2 linked regions of the Marinomonas mediterranea MMB-1 genome follow. The protein of the gene in region 1 binds, or shares a complex with, the protein of each later gene. Links are inferred from orthologs where the notes say so. Each region holds a gene or a part of one and is shown on either strand. Other genes may lie near its edges. The genes, in order: MARME_RS05565 and MARME_RS16190.

Region 1 (12,736 bases):
CCGGTAACAAAAAGTGGTTCATGCCACCGACATGCGCTTCTTCGTCATATAAACAAACAGCGACACAAGACCCTAGTAATGTGGTCACCATCTCATCGTTACCGCTGGCATAAAATTCTCCAGGGAGTACCTTCACGGTTTCCATATTAAAACGAGAATCAAAGAACCGATGCGTAGCAAAATGATCAACCTCAGAACCTGATTGCATAACCACTCCTCACACTCACTCAGCGCTTGATATATGATGTGTTCCCTAATGGTGACATCAGGTTGGTAAACTGAGAGAAGTTTTCAGAATGGCCTGCTATGTACATTCCGCCTTTGCGTAGCCTAGTCAATAACCGAACCAACAAAGCTTCCTGCTGTTCTTTTTCAAAATAGATCATGACATTGCGGCAAAAAATAACATCTTGCTCTTCCTCAATCGGCCATTCATCGTTTAATAAATTAATCTGACGAAATTCGACTAGCTCCCTCAGTTCAGGCTTCACTCTGGCCATGCCTTCGCATCGACCTTTCCCTTTTAAGAAAAAGCGCTGTTTATCCTCAATTGATTCCACACTATCTAGATGATACGCCCCCTCACTTGCCGCTTTGAGTACATGACTATTAATATCAGATGCAACAACTCGAGCGGGAATATCAAACTTGTCCCACAAGCGAACGAGTGACATAGCAATAGAATAAGGTTCTTCGCCTGTACTCGATGCCGCACTCCATACCCGATTAACACTTTCGCCAGAACGCACAAACTGAGTCAATTGCTCAAAATGATGAGGCTCTCGAAAGAAAGACGTTAGGTTCGTTGTGAGCGCGTTGACAAAATGCTCAAGCTCCTCAGCATCGCGCTCTATATAGGCAAGGTAATCTGACACCTTTTTCATTTTTAGATAACGAACACGAGACGCTAATCGGCTGTAAACCATGGAATCTTTCGTCTCAACCAAATTAATCCCTGATATGGCCTTGAGCAAGAGTCGCACTCGATGAAAATCTTCCTGTGTGTAATGAAACTCCCTTTTCAATGAACACATTGCTAAAACTCTTCCCAATCATCTTCACTTATCGAACCGCCAGCCGTAATTGCGGCTGAAGACCCTGAGGTTGAGGTATGAGCTTTAGGTGAAGGCATCGCCGCTTTGGCCCCTTTATTAGGTGCGGTTGCTACTACACGGGGAGCATTTGAAGTGGACTGACTAGCGTTATGCGAATTTGAACTAGACAAGTGCCTTGCTGGCGTAGAAGACGACGCTTTTCGGGTTGCTTCATCTCCCGCAAACGAAACGCGTTCATTAGACTCGGCATTGGAATCCAACGTAAAGTTAGACACTTGGCGTTCTAAACCATTTGCTTGAGATCTCATGCTCTCGGCAGACGCCGCAGCCTCTTCCACAAGCGCCGCATTTTGTTGGGTCATTTCGTCCATTTGAGAAATGGTACGATTAATCTCATCAACGCCTGCCGCTTGCTGTGTAGAAGCCGCGGCAATCTCCGTCATGATAGAGTTTACTCGCTTAATCGAATCAACGATTTGCCCCATTGTTTCACCAGACTGTCCCACCAGCTCATTGCCATCGGCAATTTTAGAAACCGAGTCGGATATAAGCGCTTTAATATCCTTAGCCGCATTGGCGGAACGCTGTGCAAGGGTTCGTACTTCAGATGCCACAACAGCAAAGCCTCGCCCTTGTTCACCTGCACGTGCGGCTTCCACTGCGGCGTTCAATGCCAGAATATTTGTTTGGAAGGCGATGCCATCGATCACACCAATGATGTCGGAAATCTTCTGAGAGGACTCATTAATTGCCGTCATAGTTTCAACGACTTGATGGATCAAATCCCCCCCTGTGATAGCCACGCCCGCGGCCTCAGAAGCCAGCGTATTCGCTTCAGACGCATTATCTGCATTACGTCTCACCGTACTCGTAATTTCTTCCATACTGGACGCGGTTTCTTCCAAACTAGAGGCTTGAGTTTCTGTTCGATTCGAAAGATCCGAGTTCCCTTGGGCAATTTCTGAAGCCGCAACGTTGATGGTTTCCGCCGCAAACCTTAACTCGCCAATCATACTCGCCAAGTTTTCGCTCGTTTGATTACAATACGTTTTAAGATCATTAAATTGACCTTCATATTCTTGGGTAATTTTCTCCGTCAAATTACCATTTGAGAGCGCCATTAATACACGAGTTACATCCGATAAACCTTCATCGGCCGTCGTCATTAATTTATTCAGCGATTGCGCCATAAACAACATGAATTCATGCTTGCCTTCTTCTTTCGCTCTAACGGTAAAGTTTCCTCGTGCGGCCTCCCCAACAATTGAGCCAATTTCATTTTGTGCTTCGACTTCACTTGTAAGATCTAGCCACTCAACAACCGATCCTATGCGCTCATTTTCCTGACTGAAAATTGGATTCGCAAACACTCTAAAGTGCATACCTGCAAGCTCAAGATTAGACTCGTACGGTGAGTTTAGAGTTTCAGGTAAGATTGTTTGCTGACCCGACACATTAAATACATCAATACTCTGACCAACGATTGCGGATGCATCAAAACCAGAGATCACATCACGTAAACTGAGCTCAGCGTTTTTTAGCATTTTCTTCATTGAAGTATTGGCGTAGATGACTTTGCGCTCAGTACTCACAATAACGACATTTGTGCCCGCAGCATTTAAAGCCTGCTCGACCCGTGTGGTTTCCACTAGACGATCCGCGATTTCTTTAAGGTTAGCTTCGCGTTCCAGTTCTCCTTGATGCAAGCTTTCACTCATATCAACGACAGATTGATTTAATAGGCCAAATTCATCTTTGCGAGTATTATTGAGCGCCACTTCATAGTCACCATTCGCCACAGACCGGGCCGCCTCGCTCAAACTAGACAGCGCCACATTTAAATTTCGAAGAATAAAGACGGACGCAACGACGGCGAGTATAAGAAAACCAAATACAATCCCAAGGCTAGTAGCCAGCTCCACTTTTACATGTTCAACGCGCTCTAATAGAAGCTCTTTCATTAAATCTGAAGAATGTCGACTTAACAGGAACAATTCATCAATCACAACCGTCGCGTTATCAAAAAATGACTCTGCACTGTAGTTAGGTACGCCCTCGACCATAACGTAGGTTTGCGCGATGTCTAGCAGAGCCTGATAATCTTCATCGATTACCTTCGCTTCTCGATACAATTCATTCGCTCGCGGATCCCCTGTTGAATCGTAAGCCGCTTTTAAATTGTGTAGTAGTTCGATATGAGGTGCCTCAATGAAGGCTAACGCAGAAATGACCTTGCCAATTTGCTCTTGTGTGACGTAATCAGAAGCAAGCGCTCCGCTACCAAAACCACGAAGTCGTGCAATACCTTCAATCGATAAGGGCAAATTTAACTTAGAAGCCGTCGTCAGGTAGGCCGTTTCCTTAGACGAATCAAACATAAGTCCTGAATATTCAAGTACAAACGGAATATCTTCCGCAACAGCCTGCATAACTAAGCCAGTATGCGACGAGAAAGACTCAGATGGCGTAACCGCGCGAGATCGGACTTCACTTCTAAGTTGGTCAAAATTCACCTTAAGATGTTCAACATCTGTCACGATCGGGGAATTTGGGAATTGGGTTTTCATTTCTTGCAATACGGTCACATGAAACGCATCAATTTTCTGACCTAGTTGATCAATATCAGCACTTGATCGGCTAACATCATTGAGGAATATTGCCGACTTTCCTCTATGTTGTTGCAGTAATTTCACATACTCCAAGAGCATATTGGTCGGCTCAACCCCTAAGATTTCGCTATTCGCTTTCTCGAATATCAACATCTCTCGTTCAATCAAAAACTTAATCGGCACGCCAACGCTGATGGCAACCAAAATGCCAAGCAACACGAACTTGCGAGAGAGTTTAATGTTATTCATCCACTGCATAGTATGTGCTCCTATGTTTCCTTAACGTTCGGCATCAAAGAGGCCTAGTTCATCACTTGAAATGAGTTCATCACTTGAAATGAGTTCATCAATGTTTACGATAATGACCATATGGTCATCAACCGTTGCGAGACCACGTAAATAGCGGCTGTCGAATGCAGTACCAAACTCGGGAGGCGGCTTTATTCCTTCATCGTTCAACGCAACAACATCTGACACTGCGTCAACCACAATTCCTGCAATCCGAGTACCTACATTCAACATAATGACAATGGTCCACTCGTTATAAATAGGCTCACCTATCCCAAATTTGATTCGCAAATCAACGATGGGGACAATATCCCCTCTTAGGTTAATGACCCCTTTTATGTAGTCTGGTGCGTTTGCTATCTTAGTCGAGTCCTCGTAGCCTCGAATTTCTTTTACAGCCATGATATCGAGCGCGTACGTCTCATCACCAAGCACAAACGTAAGAAATTCCTCAGTAAGGGCCGAACTGATTACGTCTAATTCAATTAATGACATAAGCTCTTTCCTCCGGCGTTGGTTGGCTGACAAATCCTGTTAGAGAGTCCGCGTCGAGTATCAATGCAACACTCCCATCCCCCATAATCGTCGCGCCAGCAACACCTTGAACACGTTTATAATGCCGCTCTAAACTTTTAATCACGACTTGCTGTTGACCCAATAAACCCTCAACAACTAAGCCAAACCGATTATTTGCCGCTTCAACCAAAACGACAATGTGCTCGGTCAGGTCTTTCGCTGGCTCTTCATCAGCCAATACATGCCCCAAATCCACTAACGGCCAGTATTCTTCCCTAACCCAGAGCAAAGGCTTATTTTTCATGATTCGAATCTGGCTGCTTTCTGGTTGAAGGCTTTCCACAATGTTAGTGAGCGGTAAAACAAAAACCTGTTCCGCACTGCGAATACACATACCATCCAAAATCGCCAGAGTAAGAGGCAGGCTAATTTGAAATTTTGTCCCTACATTGTCTTCAGAGAAGATATCCACTCGCCCACCAAGTGATTCAATATTCTTACGGACGACATCCATCCCTACACCACGCCCAGAGACATCCGTTACCTCAGACGCGGTCGAGAAACCGGGTGCAAAAATAAGCCCCCATACCGCAGAATCAGTCAGTGGATCAGGCAGGCTAACGTTATTTTCCACGGCTTTTTGAAGAATTTTTTCTTTGTTCAAACCGCCACCGTCATCCCGGATTTCAATCACAATCTCCCCCCCACGTTGGCTGGCAGACAATGTCACCAAACCTTTAGCAGGCTTACCTTTTTCTTCTCGTTCGTGGGGTAGCTCTATACCATGATCAACACTGTTTCGAATAAGATGGGTTAAGGGATCCGAAATTTTTTCGATCAAGTTTTTGTCAATTTCAGTCGCGCCGCCTTCAACCACCAATTCGATTTGCTTATCGAGTTTTTTAGATAGATCTCGAACTAACCGAGGGAAACGATTAAACACCGTTGAAATTGGGAGCATTCGAACCGACATTACGGCTTCTTGAATCTCGCGCGTATTACGCTCTAATTCAGCAATGGCGATTTGCATTTTTTCCAAAAGGCTATCTTGAACGTCGTTACCAATAAGCTTGAGCATCGACTGCGTGATGACGAGCTCCCCAACTAAATTGACGAGCTTATCCACTTTCGTCGTCTCCACTCGAATACTGGTCGCTTCTCCGGTATTTTTACTTTGTTTGACGTTCTCTTGGTTTTTTACACCTTTAGAGACAGGAGCTGACGGCGGCGTAGAAGCAGTCGATGCTTGTTGGCTATTTGAAGAATTGGGCGCCGAAACGTCATGATTAGCAGAAGAATCGTTGAGATTGTCGAAGAAACCGTATGCTTCTTGATCACTTGATAAGGGTTGCTCATCGACCTTTTCAAAAAAACCGTACCCTTTAGATTCTCCGTTTTCTATGTCGGTCGCAGAGTCATCGTGTGACGACGGTTTTTTCTTAGCTTCTTCTTCCGTTATTTCGTTAAAGAATCCATAACAAACATCCTCGAATTCAGCATCCTCTGAGTTATGAGAATCGACGCCTTGATGCTCTTCGCTATTGTCTTTACTTTGCGCTAATAGCGGTTCAAAAAGTCCAAAACCGGGATCTTCGCTGTCTTCCAGAGTTTGATCAAAAAAGCCAAACGCATCGTCGTCTTCTAATTCTTTATTAATCGATGAATCGCTGGAATCTAAAGCACCGCTGTCTGTATTTGAAGGTGCAGTATTTGAAGGTGCAATATTCGAAGGTATAGTGTTTGATACATTATCAGAAGAGCTGCCGCTTACCCTTTCCAATTCTTGCTCTAATTTTGCCTTAGCCGTCTCTATCTCTGGGTAATCAATATCGGAACTAAAGCGGTAAGCGTCGAGAATGTTTTTTAAAACATCGACCGTTTCAAGCAACACAGTAATCAGAAGGTCATCCAATTTCAGTGTTTCATTTCTAGCGGAGTCAAGAATATTCTCCATGACGTGAGTCACCCCCGTCATGGCATGCAAACCAAACGTACCACTGCCACCCTTAATAGAGTGCGCCGCTCGGAATATACTATTAAGCTCTTCGATATCAGGCTCTTCTATATCAAAAGCAAGCAATAGAGTCTCCATTGCATCAATATGCTCTTGCGCTTCTTCAAAGAAGATTTCAGTAAACTGATTCATATCATCCATAGTTATTCCCTAACGACGCTAAAAAACACAACGGATACGTCCTGTTGTTTCTCAACCTCAGTGTTAAACTCCTCGGTGACTATCTGTTTGGCTATCTGGCTATCTGGCTATCTGGCTATCATGTGGCCTTCGAAACTATCGAACCACTTTTGCAACGACCTCTAACAGCTTTTTAGGATCAAATGGTTTTACCATCCATCCAGTCGCGCCTGCGGCTTTACCTTTCGCCTTCATAGCATCACTCGCTTCTGTGGTTAATACAATAAGCGGTACTCGGGCGTAGGCAGACATCGCTCGCAGTGATTTTATTAACGTTAACCCATCCATATTAGGCATATTTTGGTCTGTTAGAACGAAGTCGAATTTGGTAGTACGGCAAATATCTAATGCTTCACGCCCGTCTTTCGCCGTTTTTACTTGATATCCTCCGCCCTTCAAAGTTGCTTCTACCATTTGACGAACGGAAGGAGAGTCATCAACAACCAATAAATTCTTATTCATAATCCCTCTCTGTATCTAAACATCACTTTCGTAGTATTAAGCTCTTCATCATAAAAAAACTGATCACTGAGTTTTTTACATAATTTAAGGCCACGTCCATTTAACGAGTCGATAAATGAAGTTTCTGTTTTTTCTAACTGGTAACCTCTGCCTGTATCATAAACATTTACAAACAAAGACTGTTTTAGTTCATTCCATTCAAATGTAATTTCGACTTTATCTTCTCTACCTAACAATGAAAGTTTTGATTTTTTCTCTTCCATAAATAAAGCATAGTCACTAATTTTATTTTTTGCATCAAAACCTAATACTCCATGCTCCACAGAGTTTGAATACAACTCACTAACCACGGTAAAAACTCGCTGACAAAACGGTTTAACGAGCCCTTGGGACTCTATAAAGTCGGCCACTTTAATTGGTAAAGTTTCATTTTTGATAGAATTCCCTAACAAAGAAAATGTAATTTTGAAATCACCGTAAACCGGATCAACCGTATCCGAGGATAAATCCAAATATTCCTTCACCCCTTCTATATTTATAATGCACACCGTCATATCATCAAGATCTTCATCACAGCCTTTATCAAGCATTTTCATATGTGAAATGATCGTTTCAGACTCAAGGGGTAAATTTGAAACATAGTGATAAGCATCAGAAAAAGTCATCAACTTGTTATTCACTTCTTTATTTTCAATGACGCCGTCACTCATCATGATTAGATGGGTAAAATCTGACATAGGAATGGTTTCAATATTTTTATCCAGACTATCGGCGGGCAACACGCCGATAGCCATATTGGACGACTTTACGCGTTTAGAAATAGCCTTTCCTTTCATCATTAACACATCTGGCATACCCGCGTTCCAGACACGAATGTCATCCTGAATCGGTCGGACCTCGATAATAATCGACGCCACGAATCGGTTCCCGGGAATCAGTTGAATGTGCTTTGCGCTGATCTCATTGATAATAGCGGACATCGTAAAACCCTTTGAAACGACCGCATTAAAGGTTGATACCAATGGATAGATAGTGAGAGCAGCCGCCATTCCATGCCCTGTTGCATCGGCCAAGATAATATAAATTGAACCAGAAGGTGACAGAGCTGACACTAAAATATCGCCACAAAATCGTCCATGAGAATAGTGAGCACTATCCACACTTTCTATATTCGTGAGCTGGGTCGATAAAATATGGTCGTAGACATAAAATGCGAGTTTTTCTTCTTGATATTTCTCGTCCATTAACCTTGCATAATTTGAATTTGCATTAATCAACTCTTTTCTGTTACTTACGTTTCGCAGTAAACTAACGACTTTATTCTTAAAAATATCGTAATCAATTGGTTTAATGACAAAATCACTAATTCCTATTTTAAAAAAACGTCCAATCTCCTTCCCATCATATTCCTCAGAAACAAGAACAACGACTGCATCGCTGTTTTCGTAAAATAGATAATTAACAAAACTGAAAAGAAGGTCGTATTTTAGATCCGCATCAAATATATATATATCAAACACTTTATTCTTTATAGCACTATACAAATCCTCGATAGTATTTTCCGAATAGACATCAATATTAACGGATTCCAATGCGCCGCTTATAAGGCGTCGTGTCGTTCTTGATTCTTCTAAAACAAGTGCAGAATATAGTCTATTCATATTGATATAGGTTTTTGAAATTTGCCATATCCAAAATATCTTTTGCCGTACCGTCTAAGTTCTTAATAACTCCCTTTTTAGAACACTCATGCAGCTTACGATACAATAAAACCATCATCCCCAAAGCGGAAGAATCAACATAAAGCACATTTGAAAAGTCTAGTATTACAGTGGATCCAGATTGCACCCCATTTTCATATTCTGCGGTAAACCACTTATGGGTACTAAAATCAAACCTCTCTGGTATCCGTATCACAAAATCACTCATTTCTTCCTCCTAATTATTTTAAAATAAGTCGATTTCACCGCTCTCTATATTTTCTTGAGAAACAGGGTTGTACTGTTTACTCGTTTGCTCTTTGATCGCGGTAAGTCGTTCCTTCAACGAAGCCTCTAGCTCATCGACAGAAGTGAGTTCATGGAATCCTTTTAGGCTTTCAACAATAAAACCTAACGTTTCCACCACGTATTTCACGTTTTGAGAGTTAATGTCATCGAACTGAAGCCCTCTTGTTGCACCAAAAAATGCCTCTTCTAACTGACCCGATAAACCTCCTAGCCTCAATGAAACGTGAGCGTCTGATTCGGCCTTTTCAATAATATGATCCAACGCGGTGCGCATGCTCTTTTTGGCTTCCATTATGTAAGTAACGTCATGAGCTGCGAGCTTTTCCATTGATTTGGTTAAGTCCGATATTTGGCTTTGCATCTTATTTAGTCGAGATTGAATATCGATACTGAACCCTGCAGACCGATTCGATAACGTCCGAACCTCGTCCGCGACGACAGCAAAACCTCGCCCAGCTTCTCCCGCTCTGGCGGCCTCAATCGCGGCATTCAGTGCCAGTAAATTCGTTTGTTCTGCTATGTCGTCAATGTCTTTTAGCGCTTTTACGATTTCTGGCATTTGATTGTTGATTTGCGATGTTTTCGCTAGCAACTCCATGGAAGACGCGGACATCTCAACCGTTGAGTTTATGAATTTATCGAGTGTGGAGGACGTATGAGCAGCAAACTCTCTCATAACATCACTGTACATTTTGTCGCCCTCACTTCGATTGTCATCAATCAGTGATTGAATACAATCGGATTGCGTCGACATCAACTCATTAACCTCTTCGAAAGACTTCGAAAGCAACTGAACCGCACTCTCTTGCGTACTGAGTACTTTTTCCAGGTCATCGGAACAGAGTGTGAGTATGGGAAGGATTTCTTCGTGGACAACGCGGTCGCGACGCTCTTGCATATCGCTAGTTTCAGGCACATGATTATCACCCACATCAGAGTGAGATCCTCTTTCTGATGTGCTCGCAAGACCGTTCTCTGAGGCGTAACCAAACGTCGCACTGCTTCTACTCAACAGATAGAATGTCAGCAGGCCAGATACTGCAATCAATACAATGGCGTACCAACTGTAGCCAAAAAAGTTCAGAAACAATGCAAGCGCGCATCCACTAATAAATACGAAAGCATGTGGAAACATATAAACATCCTTTAGGTTCCATCTTAAGCGTTATGACATAGTAAGAGGTGCTAATAGCGTCGTTCCACCGGCTACAATATACCGAATTTACGACGCCCTCTTTACGCTCGTTCCTTACTAGCACGAGCCAATTTTCAGTCCTTTTGAATCCTACATAATGCCATTCGCAGAACTACTATCGAATACTTCGATGCGCGATTCATGGATCTATTCTAAACGTAGACCGAGATTGACAAAGGCTCAAACCAAATATGCGAATTTATTTAGATTTCGCTTATATATTGCTTATCCAGAGGCTTTTGGAGAAAAATAGAAAGGCTTGCATGGCGAAATTTTATGACGCTATGCGCTAAATTTATAAGCTTAAAGCAGAGAAATGTAGAAAAAGAGAAAAGTTACCAGAGACATCATTAACAACTTGAAACTTTGTTAACGATGCCTCCATCAGAAAAAGCACATTCAAAAAAAGTTATTGAAACAATCAATGATCAGCAGACAATACGTATCCGCTGAAAGCACTATAGCAAAGCGTTTATCATTTCCTGCGTGACCAGCACAATGCCGTCACTGCTGCGATAAAAGCGTTCCGCATCTAACGCGGCATCTTCGCCAATCACGATGCCTTCAGGTATTTTCGTATCGGTATCGACAATGACACGATCTAGACGACAATGACGGCCAATATCACAACCAGGCAAAATCACACTCTTTTTGACATGTGAATAAGAATTTACCCTGACATTATTAAACAAAATCGATTGCTCTACGGTCGAGCCTGACACAATACAACCCGCTGACACGACAGAGTTTAATGCCGTCCCAATGCGTTCTTCATAGTTGTAATTAAACTTAGCAGCAGGCCTCTGGTATTGAGCAGTTCGAATTGGCCAACCTTCATCATACAAGTCCAACTCAGGCACCAACTTTGTCAAATCCATATTCGATTCCCAATACGCTGCTAACGTACCCACGTCTCGCCAATAAGCTCGATCTGGGTAGTTTTCATTTGGAATAGAACTTCGACTAAAGTGATGCGCTTTAATTTTACTTGAACCAACAAAATACGGGATCAGGTCTTTACCAAAGTCATGGCTAGACGTTAGGCTCTCTGCATCAACCTGAAGATGGCTTTGTAAAAACTTCGCGTTAAATAAGTAGATCCCCATACTGGCAAGAGAAACATTAGGATTACCAGGCATAGTCGGAGGGTTAGACGGCTTTTCCTCAAACGCGATGATATTGTCGCTTTCATCAACGTGCATAATACCGAATTGATCTGCCTCATTTACTGGCACCTCAATACACGCAACAGAAACATCCGCCCCGCTTTCGATATGCTCTTTCAACATGATGCTATAATCTTGCTTATAAACATGATCACCAGCAAGAATCAAAACGTATTCACTTTTAGATTCATTGATCATCTTGAGGTTTTGGTACACCGCATCGGCGGTTCCCCGATACCAGTCACTTCCTGTTTGCTGTTGTGCCGGCCAAAGTTCAATGAACTCATTGAAGTCTGAACGCAGGAAATTCCAACCTCGTTGGACATGTTGATTTAAAGTATGTGAACGATATTGCGTGAGAACGGCAATTTTACGCATACCAGAGTTAATGCAGTTAGACAGAGGAAAATCGATAATCTTATATTTCCCCGCGATAGGCACTGCAGGTTTAGAACGATTATCAGTTAGTTGTTTAAGACGGGAACCGCGCCCTCCGGCCAAGATTAGCGAGAGGGTTTTCATTCGAGCAGTATTTAAATCCATATTTAACCCTTAAATGCGTTAGGCTAACTCTACTATCTTTCCTAATTAGGTATACTCTTATACTATCGCCGAATCAATAAGATACCTTTAAGAAGATGAAGATACTATTCGCAGCCTCTGAAATATACCCACTTATCAAAACTGGCGGACTTGCCGATGTAGCAGGCTCACTTCCTGTCGCGCTACGCAAACAGGGGCATGATGCCCGAATGATCATGCCCGCCTATAACAGCATACTTGATAAAGTTGCTCCTATTCATAATAGCACCAATCTTGGAAATCCGTTTGGCGTCGGCGATATAATTTTGTTGGAGTCCTGTATACAAGACTCTGATACGCCGATATATCTCGTTCAATGCCAAAGCATGTATGAAAGAGAGCACGGTCCTTATTTAGACGCAAACGGCAACGATTTTGAAGATAACCACTTGAGATTTGGTATCTTATCTTGGGTAAGCGCAATGCTCTCTCAATACGGCACTCTGATGGGATGGCAGCCCGACATACTGCACTTAAATGACTGGCAGACTGGGTTCGCGGCGGCTTATTTAGCAAGCTGGAAAACAGATCATATCCCTATCGTAACCACCGTTCACAATCTGCGCTACAACGGCAGTTTTAACATGAGCAAGTGGGCAACAATGCGTCTTTCATCTGACCTTTTGTCCCTTCACGGAATGGAGTTCTACGGAAATTTTT
Region 2 (8,906 bases), 2.3 Mb from region 1 along the record:
AACAACACTTTCTACGCTATCAGAATCAAAGTCTTCAGATACAACAGAGTCAAGGGCCGCCATTTCACTCGGCCAATCTACCTCCATTTCTGGGGCTAATTCTTCAAGTGACTCAGTTTCATCTTCCAGAGAACTTAAAACAACTTCAGCGTGCTCTTCTACCGCGTCTTCTATTTCCAAAGCTTCGGCATCTAACGCTTCGGTTGGCAGATCTTCTAGCGTCGACGCTTCGGACAACTGCTCGTCCATCGACAACAACTCAGATGTCCCCACAGTAAGCCCGAGACCCAAGGAGTCTTCTTCCACTGTCGCCGTTGCTACCGTGGATTCACTTACCGCCTCATACTCTTGTTGAAGCGGTTGAATCGCTGCCTCAAAGTCAGCAAAAGACAAATCTAATGCATCAAGCTCGCCCTCCTCGTCATTGAGGCTATCACTAGAGTTGTGTTCATTTTCTTCAAGTGCTGCGTCGTTAGTCTGTAAATCACCAAGTTCTTCTTGAAAAGACAAGTCTTCAGAAACAGTGTCAGGCTCTTCAGCAAGTTGCTCTTCTGACGGAAGCGTGTTTTCTACTAATAATTCAGCAGACATAGAAGGCTCAGTGGCGTCCTGCAATAGATCATCTAAGTATCTTTGCAACGCCTTCTGTGGACCAACTAACTCCTGCTCTTGAGTTTTTGTATCTTTCATTACCATCTTACCCAGGTGGGTTAAGTAAGGAGTCCATTAAACTAGCGTAAGCTTTTACACCTCTGGCGTTTGCATCCAGCGCTGATGGCGCGATCCCCGCTGTACTCGCATCTCTAAGCTTTGTATCAACAGGAATAACAGAGTGCCATACCGTTTCATCATATATTTCTTTTATACTTCTCAAGCTCTTATTCGAAGCCTGAGTACGTCTGTCGAATAATGTGGGGACTATTGTATAGGGAACGGGACGTTTTCTAGCACGATTTATCATGCTGAGCGTCCTTACCATTCTTTCTAAACCTTTTATCGCTAAGAACTCAGTTTGCACCGGAATCACCAATTGTTGGCATGCCGCCAACGCATTGATCATCAAGACGCCTAATACCGGTGGACTGTCTATCAAAACATAATCGTAGTCATCCCAGAGAATAGCCAATGTCTTTGATATAACAAGCCCCATTCCACCTTGGGCTTGAGCGTGTCGCTCAAGCGTCGCTAACGCTGTTGACGCTGGAAGCAGGGAGAGGTTAGGGTGTCCAGTTTCTAAAATCAAAGTCGGAGGTAAACTATCTGGAATTTTTCCATTGACCTGAAATAGGTCATAACCACTGTGCTCAATAGAATCAGGATCAAATCTAAAATAGCTTGTTAGAGAGCCATGAGGATCCAAATCAATCATTAACACGCGATGACCAGCATCTGCCAAGAGGCCGGCCAGGGTCACAACTGTTGTTGTTTTTCCAACACCACCTTTTTGATTTGCTACCGCCCAAATGTGCACTCTATCTCCCCAACGTTTTCAATAAGACTATTTATATAAAATATTTGTAATCATATACAGTATCGGCCTAATTAAACAAGTAATCGTAGAGATTATCCGTCCTTAACTTACTGATTTTAAGCGTAACTCGACGATTTTGAGCTCTTGAGTCATCATTTCGATTTCTAACCTTGGGGTGTTCACTTGAAAAACCAATTGGGGCAATCAGTTTCGGGTTTACACCACGAAAGACTAACTCATCCACTACAGCAGACGCTCGCAAACTGGATAACGACCAATTGGATGAAAAAGGCGCAGCGCCAGAAACGGGTTGATCATCGGTGTTACCTTCCACCAAAACAGGAGAAGGGTACGAATTCAATATATTTGAAATAACAATGAGCAACGCAACAGCTTCATTGGTTAACTCATATTCCCCCTCACCAAATAAAAGACCGGACTTTAGTTCCAAGCTAATCCAGCTTTCATTTTCCGATATCGATACTTTCCCCGATTGAGTTAAAGAAGAAAACTGTGATGAAATTACTTCGTTTAAAAGGTCGTATATTTGGGAAGGTGTTGAATTATCGGGAGAACCTTCTTCCCCTTTTGAAACAGACTCCTCAGCCTCTTCGGGTTCGACCTCAAGAATCTCCTCACCATCTGGCTCCCCGATAATAGGATCACCGATATTAATCGGTTTAACCGATTTTTGGACTGCATCAAAAACACCATTCAATGTTTCTGTAAGTTGCTTTTCATTGCCAGCTTGCTTTAAAGAAATAGAATACAACGCCACGAAGAAAGCAAATAACAACGTAATGAAATCTGCATAGGATAGCACCCAGCGATCTTTTCCTTTGTCAGCTGAACTTCTAGGGTTGTAAGGCTCGCGTCTTCTACGAACTATAGGTTTGGGGCGCTCATTCATAGCCGCTCAATTCTAAATCTAACCGCTGAGGGTGTTTCCCAATAGCAATGCCATGTACCCCATCGATCAAAAGCTGGTTATAAAGCAACTCCTGATCACAGTAGTTAGAAAGCTTTTTGGCAATAGGGAAAACAACAAGGTTCGCAAAACCTTGCCCGTAAAGGGTCGAAACAAACGCGACAGCAATACCATGACCGAGTGCTTCTGGGCTGTCTAAGTTAGCCATTGCCTGAATGAGCCCCAGTACAGATCCCATTATCCCTAGAGTCGGCGCATATCCACCAACGGATTCTAAAAAGCTAATACTCGATTGTCGCTTATCTCGAATACGAATCGCTTCGTCATGAAGCCTTTCATAGAGCATATCTGGGTCCGCACCATCAATCGCCATTTGCAATGCTCGAGTAGCGAAAGAGTTACCCAGTGCAGCGATATCAGCATCCAAAGAAACAAGAGAAAGACGCCGAGCTTTATTGGATAAAGTACCAACGAGTAGCCTTGCTTTTTGGAGGTCGTAACTAGGAGGGAAGAGAGACCATTTAAGGAGTTTAGCAGCGTCTAACGCATCTTTGACTCTGCTTTGCATGAGAGTTGCTCCCATGCTACCCACGATAACAATAATGGCAGAAGGCAGATTGAGAAGGAGAATAACTTCCCCTCCTCCTAGCCAGTTCGCAAGAAATACAGAACAAAATGCGACTAGCAAACCGCCTATCGTTAGGAAATCCACTAGAAAACCTCTTTGATAATCCGGTCACCAATATGATCTAGATGGATAACGTCATCAGCAAGGTTCGCTTTCTCTACGGCCATAGGCATGCCATAAATAACACAAGAATCTTCACTCTGCACCCATACGCGAGACCCAGTATCTTTTAGCATACGAGCGCCTTCGCGGCCATCAGCTCCCATACCCGTCATAACAACAGAGAGAACTTTGCCTGGATAACATTTAGATGCGGACCCGAAAGTAACATCTACAGATGGTTTGTAATTGAGTCGCTCATCACCTTGCAATATTCGGACACAACCACCATTACGAGGATCAACCATCATTTGCTTACCGCCTGGAGCAAGTAGCGCGACGCCTGGCTGCAGCTTGTCACCGTCCTGAGCTTCTTTAACCTGAATTTGACAAATATGATTAAGCCTTTCTGCAAAAGCATGTGTAAAGGCTGCAGGCATATGCTGTACTAGCACAAGTGGCACAGGAAAGTCTTTAGGCAATCGCTTAAGAACCGTCTGTAGTGCCATAGGGCCACCAGTGGATGTACCGATTGCAACAAGACCGACTTTTTTACGTGCTCGCGGAATAATTACGCCACGTTCAGTAACGATGTTCTTAGCTACTGCTTTCTTAGCGACCGGTTGAGCAGGTCCCTTACCACCACCTAAGCGTGTTCTAGCAACCGTAATAACACGCTCAACCAATGTATGCTTCACCACAGCAGAATCTCGAGAAATATCCTCAAAATTCTTAGGCATAAAGTCAACAGCACCCGCCTCAAGGGCATCCAATGTTACTTGCGCCCCTTCATGAGTAAGCGAAGAAAACATTAACACCGGCGTAGGTTTCAGCTTCATGATGTTAGTAACCGCTGAAATGCCATCCAGAACTGGCATTTCATAATCCATGGTCACAACATCAGGTGATAAGGACTGAACCTTTTCTACCGCTTCTTTACCGTTGTTCGCTGTCCCTATCACCTTCAGGCGAGGGTCTGCATCAAAAATTTCAACCAATCGACGACGGAAAAAACCAGAATCATCGACCACCAATACCTTTACAGGCATACGTTATACTCCTAGCTCAAACCGATTATCGAGAAGCGTAGTTTTTCAGCATACTCGGCACATCCAGTATCAAAGCAATGCGACCATCGCCCGTAATTGTCGCACCAGACATACCAGCAGTACCTTGTAGCATTTTACCGAGCGGTTTAATAACCACCTCTTCTTGACCAACAAGTTGATCTACTACAAACCCAACTTCAGTCATACCGACCTGAATCACAACAACATGCGCTTCTTCAGGTGTTAAATTATAATCGGCGTTTTTCACCAACCAACTCTTAAGGTGGAAGATTGGTAACGTTTTACCTCGAATAACGACAACCTGCTGACCATCTACCACATTTGTCTTTTTAAGATTAAGGTGGAAGATCTCATTTACGCTCACCAATGGGAACGCAAACGCTTGATCGCCTAACGTCACCATTAATGTTGGCATAATGGCTAAGGTTAGTGGCACTTTAATACTAAAGCGCGACCCTTGCCCAAGAACAGACTGTATTTCCAATGTACCATTCAGTTGATTGATCTTGGTTTTCACCACGTCCATACCAACGCCACGGCCAGATACATCCGTAATTTCTTTCTTCGTTGAGAAACCAGGAGCAAAGATAAGATTAAACGCTTCTTCATCTGACAAGCGTTCAGCCGCATCAGCGTCCATAACCCCTTTTTCTACCGCTTTATTACGCAGCACTTGAGCATCCATACCTGCACCATCATCGTCGATGGACAACAGAATATGATCACCTTCCTGCTCAGCAGAAAGAATTACATGCCCCATACGAGGTTTGCCGTTTGCCTCTCGAACATCTGGCGATTCTATACCATGGTCAACCGAGTTTCGCACCAAGTGAACCAATGGATCCGCCAATGCCTCTACAAGGTTTTTATCCAAATCGGTATCTTCACCGCGAAGCTCAAGATTAACTTCTTTCTTAAGATTTCGAGCTAGGTCTCGAACCACTCGTGGGAATCGACCAAATACTTTCTTAATTGGTTGCATGCGGGTTTTCATAACCGCATTCTGAAGATCGCCAGTTACGACATCTAAGTTTGATACAGCTTTAGACATCGACTCGTCTTCACTTTGAAGACCTAGTCGAACAAGCCTATTTCTAACCAATACCAACTCACCGACCATGTTCATGATGTCATCTAAACGTTTAGTGTCAACACGAACAGTCGTTTCTTGAGCTACCGGAGCATTCGCTCTCTCCTTAGACTCTTTCGGTGCAGCATCTGCAGCTTTCGGCGCAACAGCTTTTTTCGGTGCAGCTGCTTTTGGTTTTGCTTTAGGCTTCGCTTTTGATTTAGGCTCTGCTTTTTTCTCGCTGGCCTCAGCCTTATCGGCTTTAGGTTTCGACTCAGTAACTGACTCGCTAGCAGCATTTTTGCTTGGAGCACCCTTACCATGTAAGCTGTCTAAGAGAGACTCAAATTCGTCTTCTGTAATCAGATCAGACTCGGCACCACTAGGGGCGGCTGATTCTGGCGCACTCTTAGTATCGGCGCTCTGGCTCGGTTCAGCTGATTTGACAACGTCCGCAGCAGCGTCATCATCAACACCCGGTGCACTAGAGCCATGTAACTGATCCAGCAATGCTTCAAACTCATCTTCTGTAATATCATCAGAAGTAGGTTCCGCATCGGATTTAGACTCTTTAGGAGCTGCGTTTGACGACGCTCCATTCTTAGAATCTGCATCACTGTCGTCAACTCCTGGGGCGCCACCACCATGAAGCTGGTCGAGCAAGGCATCGAACTCATCCTCGGTGATGTCATCCGAATCGCTTCCAGCATCCGCTTTGGCTTCATCTTCCTGTTTCGGAGCCTCGTCGCCAAGCGCATTAAGAAGAGAGGCAAATTCATCATCTGAAATATCATCGGATTCGCCTTTTTGCTGCTCAACGGAACCACTAGAAACAGGTTCCTCTTCCTCAGGCTCTTCTACTTCGTCTTCTTCATCGGCTGACGCCAACTCTTCAGCAGAAGGAGGCTTAGCATACTGACTCAAAGCATTGATGAGTTCAGGGTCTGCAGGTTCTGGCTCTTGTCCACTACGAACCATTTCGAACATTTCATTAACAGAATCGAGCGCTTGTAATACCACATCCATTAACTCAGCATCAACGACTCGCTGACCATTACGCAATATATCAAACACGTTCTCAGCATAGTGACAGCAATCAACCAATGCAGTTAATTGAAGGAAGCCTGCGCCACCTTTAACCGTATGGAATCCTCTAAAGATCGCATTAAGCAACGCGTTGTCTTCAGGGTTTTGTTCTAGATCTACTAATTGTTCGGAAAGCTGCTCCAGGATTTCACCAGCTTCTACCAAAAAATCCTGTAGAATTTCTTCATCGACCTCGAAACTCATCCTCAGCTCCTCTTAGAAACCAAGACTTGATAGCAAGTCGTCTACTTCGTCTTGACTATTCAGTACTTCTGGGTTGTTTTCAGTATTGACCGCCGGACCATGACCTCGATTATCATCATGTTCCTTTTCGGCAATTTCGTGCTCGAGCCCTGAGATGCTGTCTACGCGTCCTGCGACAGCCACCAAGTGAACGAGTTTCTCTTCTACATCTCTAATCAACTCACTCACACGAGCGATTACTTGCCCGGTTAGATCTTGGTATCCTTGTTCTAGTAGGATGGTATTCAAATTGCCATGCAAGGTGTTCGCACTGTCTTTGGTATACCCCAAGAAAGCATCGATACGCTTATACAACTCTCGGAATTCCTGTGGTGTTAAGTCGCGTTGAATCAAACGATTCCAATCTTTATGCAGTGATTCGGCCTGAGATTTCAACTCGCTTGCAACCGGAACACTGCTGTCGACCATATCCATCGTTTTATTCGCAGCAGAACTGGTCATTTCGGTAACATAAGTCAAACGATCAGATGCATCTGTGATTCGTGAATTGTTATCACCGTCCGCAGTTTCTAACACATCTTCCATGGACTCTATTTGGAAGTCCCGGATAGCATCATGCAAACTACGAGTCAACGTACCTACTTCATGATAAAAACTCTTATGGCGAGCTTCACTCAGTTCTTGGATGATTTTAATAGCACCGCTAAAGTCGCCGGCCTCAAGCTTATTAAGTAAATCGATAGCACCGTCTTTTACGGTAGTCTCGAAATCCCCAAGCTTAGATTCCTTAAAATCTGACATTCAAAGGCCCCTATTATTTCGCAGAATCAATTCGCTCAAAAATCTTCTCGATTTTTTCTTTAAGTGCAACCGCTGTAAATGGTTTTACTACATAACCATTTACACCAGCTTGCGCAGCGGTAATGATTTGATCCCGCTTAGCTTCTGCGGTAACCATTAACACTGGGATCGTCTTGAGTTTGTCGTCCGCACGTACAGCACGAAGCAACTCAATCCCGGTCATACCTGGCATATTCCAATCAGTTACAAGGAAGTCGATGGTTCCTGTTTGAAGAATCGGTAACGCTGTCGTGCCGTCATCCGCTTCAACCGTATTGGTAAATCCCAAATCCCTAAGCAAATTTTTGATGATTCGTCTCATCGTTGAGAAGTCATCAACAATCAGGATTTTCATGTTTTTATCCAATGCAACCTCCACACCACAAAGGTAGTATTTCAATACTCATATAATATTAGTCTCGCCAATCCGTTAATCTAGCCCTCAAACGCATAGCCGCTTGGCTATGTATTTGACTTACCCTAGACTCACTAACACCTAGTACAGCACCAATCTCTTTCAGATTTAGTTCTTCGTTATAATAAAGAGATAAAACTAACTTTTCTCTTTCAGGAAGTTTATCTATTTCAACCGCTAGTTGCTTTTGAAACCCTCCTTCTTCAACAACATCGTAAGGCTGGGAATCATCCGACTCTATATTAATTTCGTTACTTCCATGCTCGCTCTCAAGCATTTCTTCATAACTAAAAAGCTGTGTCGACATCGATGAACGCATAATTTCATGATATTCATCAACACTAATTCCCATGTGCTCAGAAACTTCATTATCTGTTACGTCTCGTCCAAGCTTACCTTCTAATTCTTTAATTGCCTCAGTGACCGCCCTTCCATTTCGTCTTACCGATCTTGGAGCCCAGTCACTTTTACGCATTTCATCCATTATGGCGCCTCGAATTCTTATGCCTGCATAAGTTTCGAACGAAGCTCCCTTAGTCGACTCAAAACGTTTATACGCTTCTATCAGACCAATCATTCCTGCTTGCGTCAAATCATCGACGTCCACATGATTGGGCAGTCGAGCTAGCAAGTGGTAAGCAATCTTTTTAACCAGATAACCATATTGTTGAATAATGGCATCCATAGAAAGAGCTGCTTTTTTCGAATAGGTACTATAACCGTGCTTTGATTGCATAAAACCGCGTTTTCACCTTTTCCCAACACTGATTTACCAGTGCGCAACTTAAATGTACTACATTCAATTATTATATGCTGTCACTAATAACATATTTTTACTAACTCCCATACTTTAGTGACCCATACAACTGACCATACTGCTCTGCCGTATACACTGCGCGACTAATTAAGTTATGCGCGCGCGCAGGTTCAATATCATCCGGTATTCGTTGCCCATCAGCTACATACATAACCGGCAAGCCTTCTTCAATGACAACACTAATTGCTTCACCTAGAGAGGCAGACTCGTCAATTTTACTAAGAACACAACCGTCTAACTGAATCTGAGAGTAAACATCTACTACCGTTTTTAATACTT

Evidence for each region.
Region 2: the proteins of MARME_RS05565 (region 1) and MARME_RS16190 are in contact, whole or in part, in a solved structure (PDB 1A0O), measured with the Escherichia coli proteins. The link is inferred for Marinomonas mediterranea MMB-1 from one-to-one orthologs.

Annotation. Positions count from the first base shown.
Region 1 is NC_015276.1:1,227,971-1,240,706, reverse strand. What follows is about bases 4,029-7,015. They hold MARME_RS05565 (chemotaxis protein CheA), read right to left. Parts: upstream 6,624-7,015; coding sequence 4,434-6,623; downstream 4,029-4,433. Other genes in these bases: MARME_RS05560 (response regulator), read right to left, coding at 6,759-7,015; MARME_RS05570 (chemotaxis protein CheW), read right to left, coding at 4,029-4,447. In the rest of the region: chemoreceptor glutamine deamidase CheD, read right to left, coding at 1-208; MARME_RS05580 (CheR family methyltransferase), read right to left, coding at 228-1,034; MARME_RS22780 (methyl-accepting chemotaxis protein), read right to left, coding at 1,037-3,922; more of MARME_RS05570, read right to left, coding at 3,944-4,028; more of MARME_RS05560, read right to left, coding at 7,016-7,124; MARME_RS05555 (SpoIIE family protein phosphatase), read right to left, coding at 7,121-8,785; MARME_RS05550 (STAS domain-containing protein), read right to left, coding at 8,778-9,053; MARME_RS05545 (methyl-accepting chemotaxis protein), read right to left, coding at 9,072-10,268; glgC (glucose-1-phosphate adenylyltransferase), read right to left, coding at 10,787-12,037; glycogen synthase GlgA, read left to right, coding at 12,133-12,736. UniProt on the Escherichia coli protein: Involved in the transmission of sensory signals from the chemoreceptors to the flagellar motors. CheA is autophosphorylated; it can transfer its phosphate group to either CheB or CheY.
Region 2 is NC_015276.1:3,526,534-3,535,439, forward strand. What follows is about bases 6,061-8,906. They hold MARME_RS16190 (chemotaxis response regulator CheY), read right to left. Parts: upstream 7,751-8,906; coding sequence 7,370-7,750; downstream 6,061-7,369. Other genes in these bases: MARME_RS16180 (chemotaxis protein CheA), read right to left, coding at 6,061-6,555; MARME_RS16185 (protein phosphatase CheZ), read right to left, coding at 6,568-7,356; MARME_RS16195 (RNA polymerase sigma factor FliA), read right to left, coding at 7,809-8,546; flhF (flagellar biosynthesis protein FlhF), read right to left, coding at 8,647-8,906. Also shown: MARME_RS21570 (chemotaxis protein CheW), read right to left, coding at 1-690; MARME_RS16160 (ParA family protein), read right to left, coding at 698-1,471; MARME_RS16165 (flagellar motor protein MotB), read right to left, coding at 1,539-2,381; MARME_RS16170 (motility protein A), read right to left, coding at 2,374-3,111; MARME_RS16175 (protein-glutamate methylesterase/protein-glutamine glutaminase), read right to left, coding at 3,111-4,175; more of MARME_RS16180, read right to left, coding at 4,201-6,060. UniProt on the Escherichia coli protein: Involved in the transmission of sensory signals from the chemoreceptors to the flagellar motors.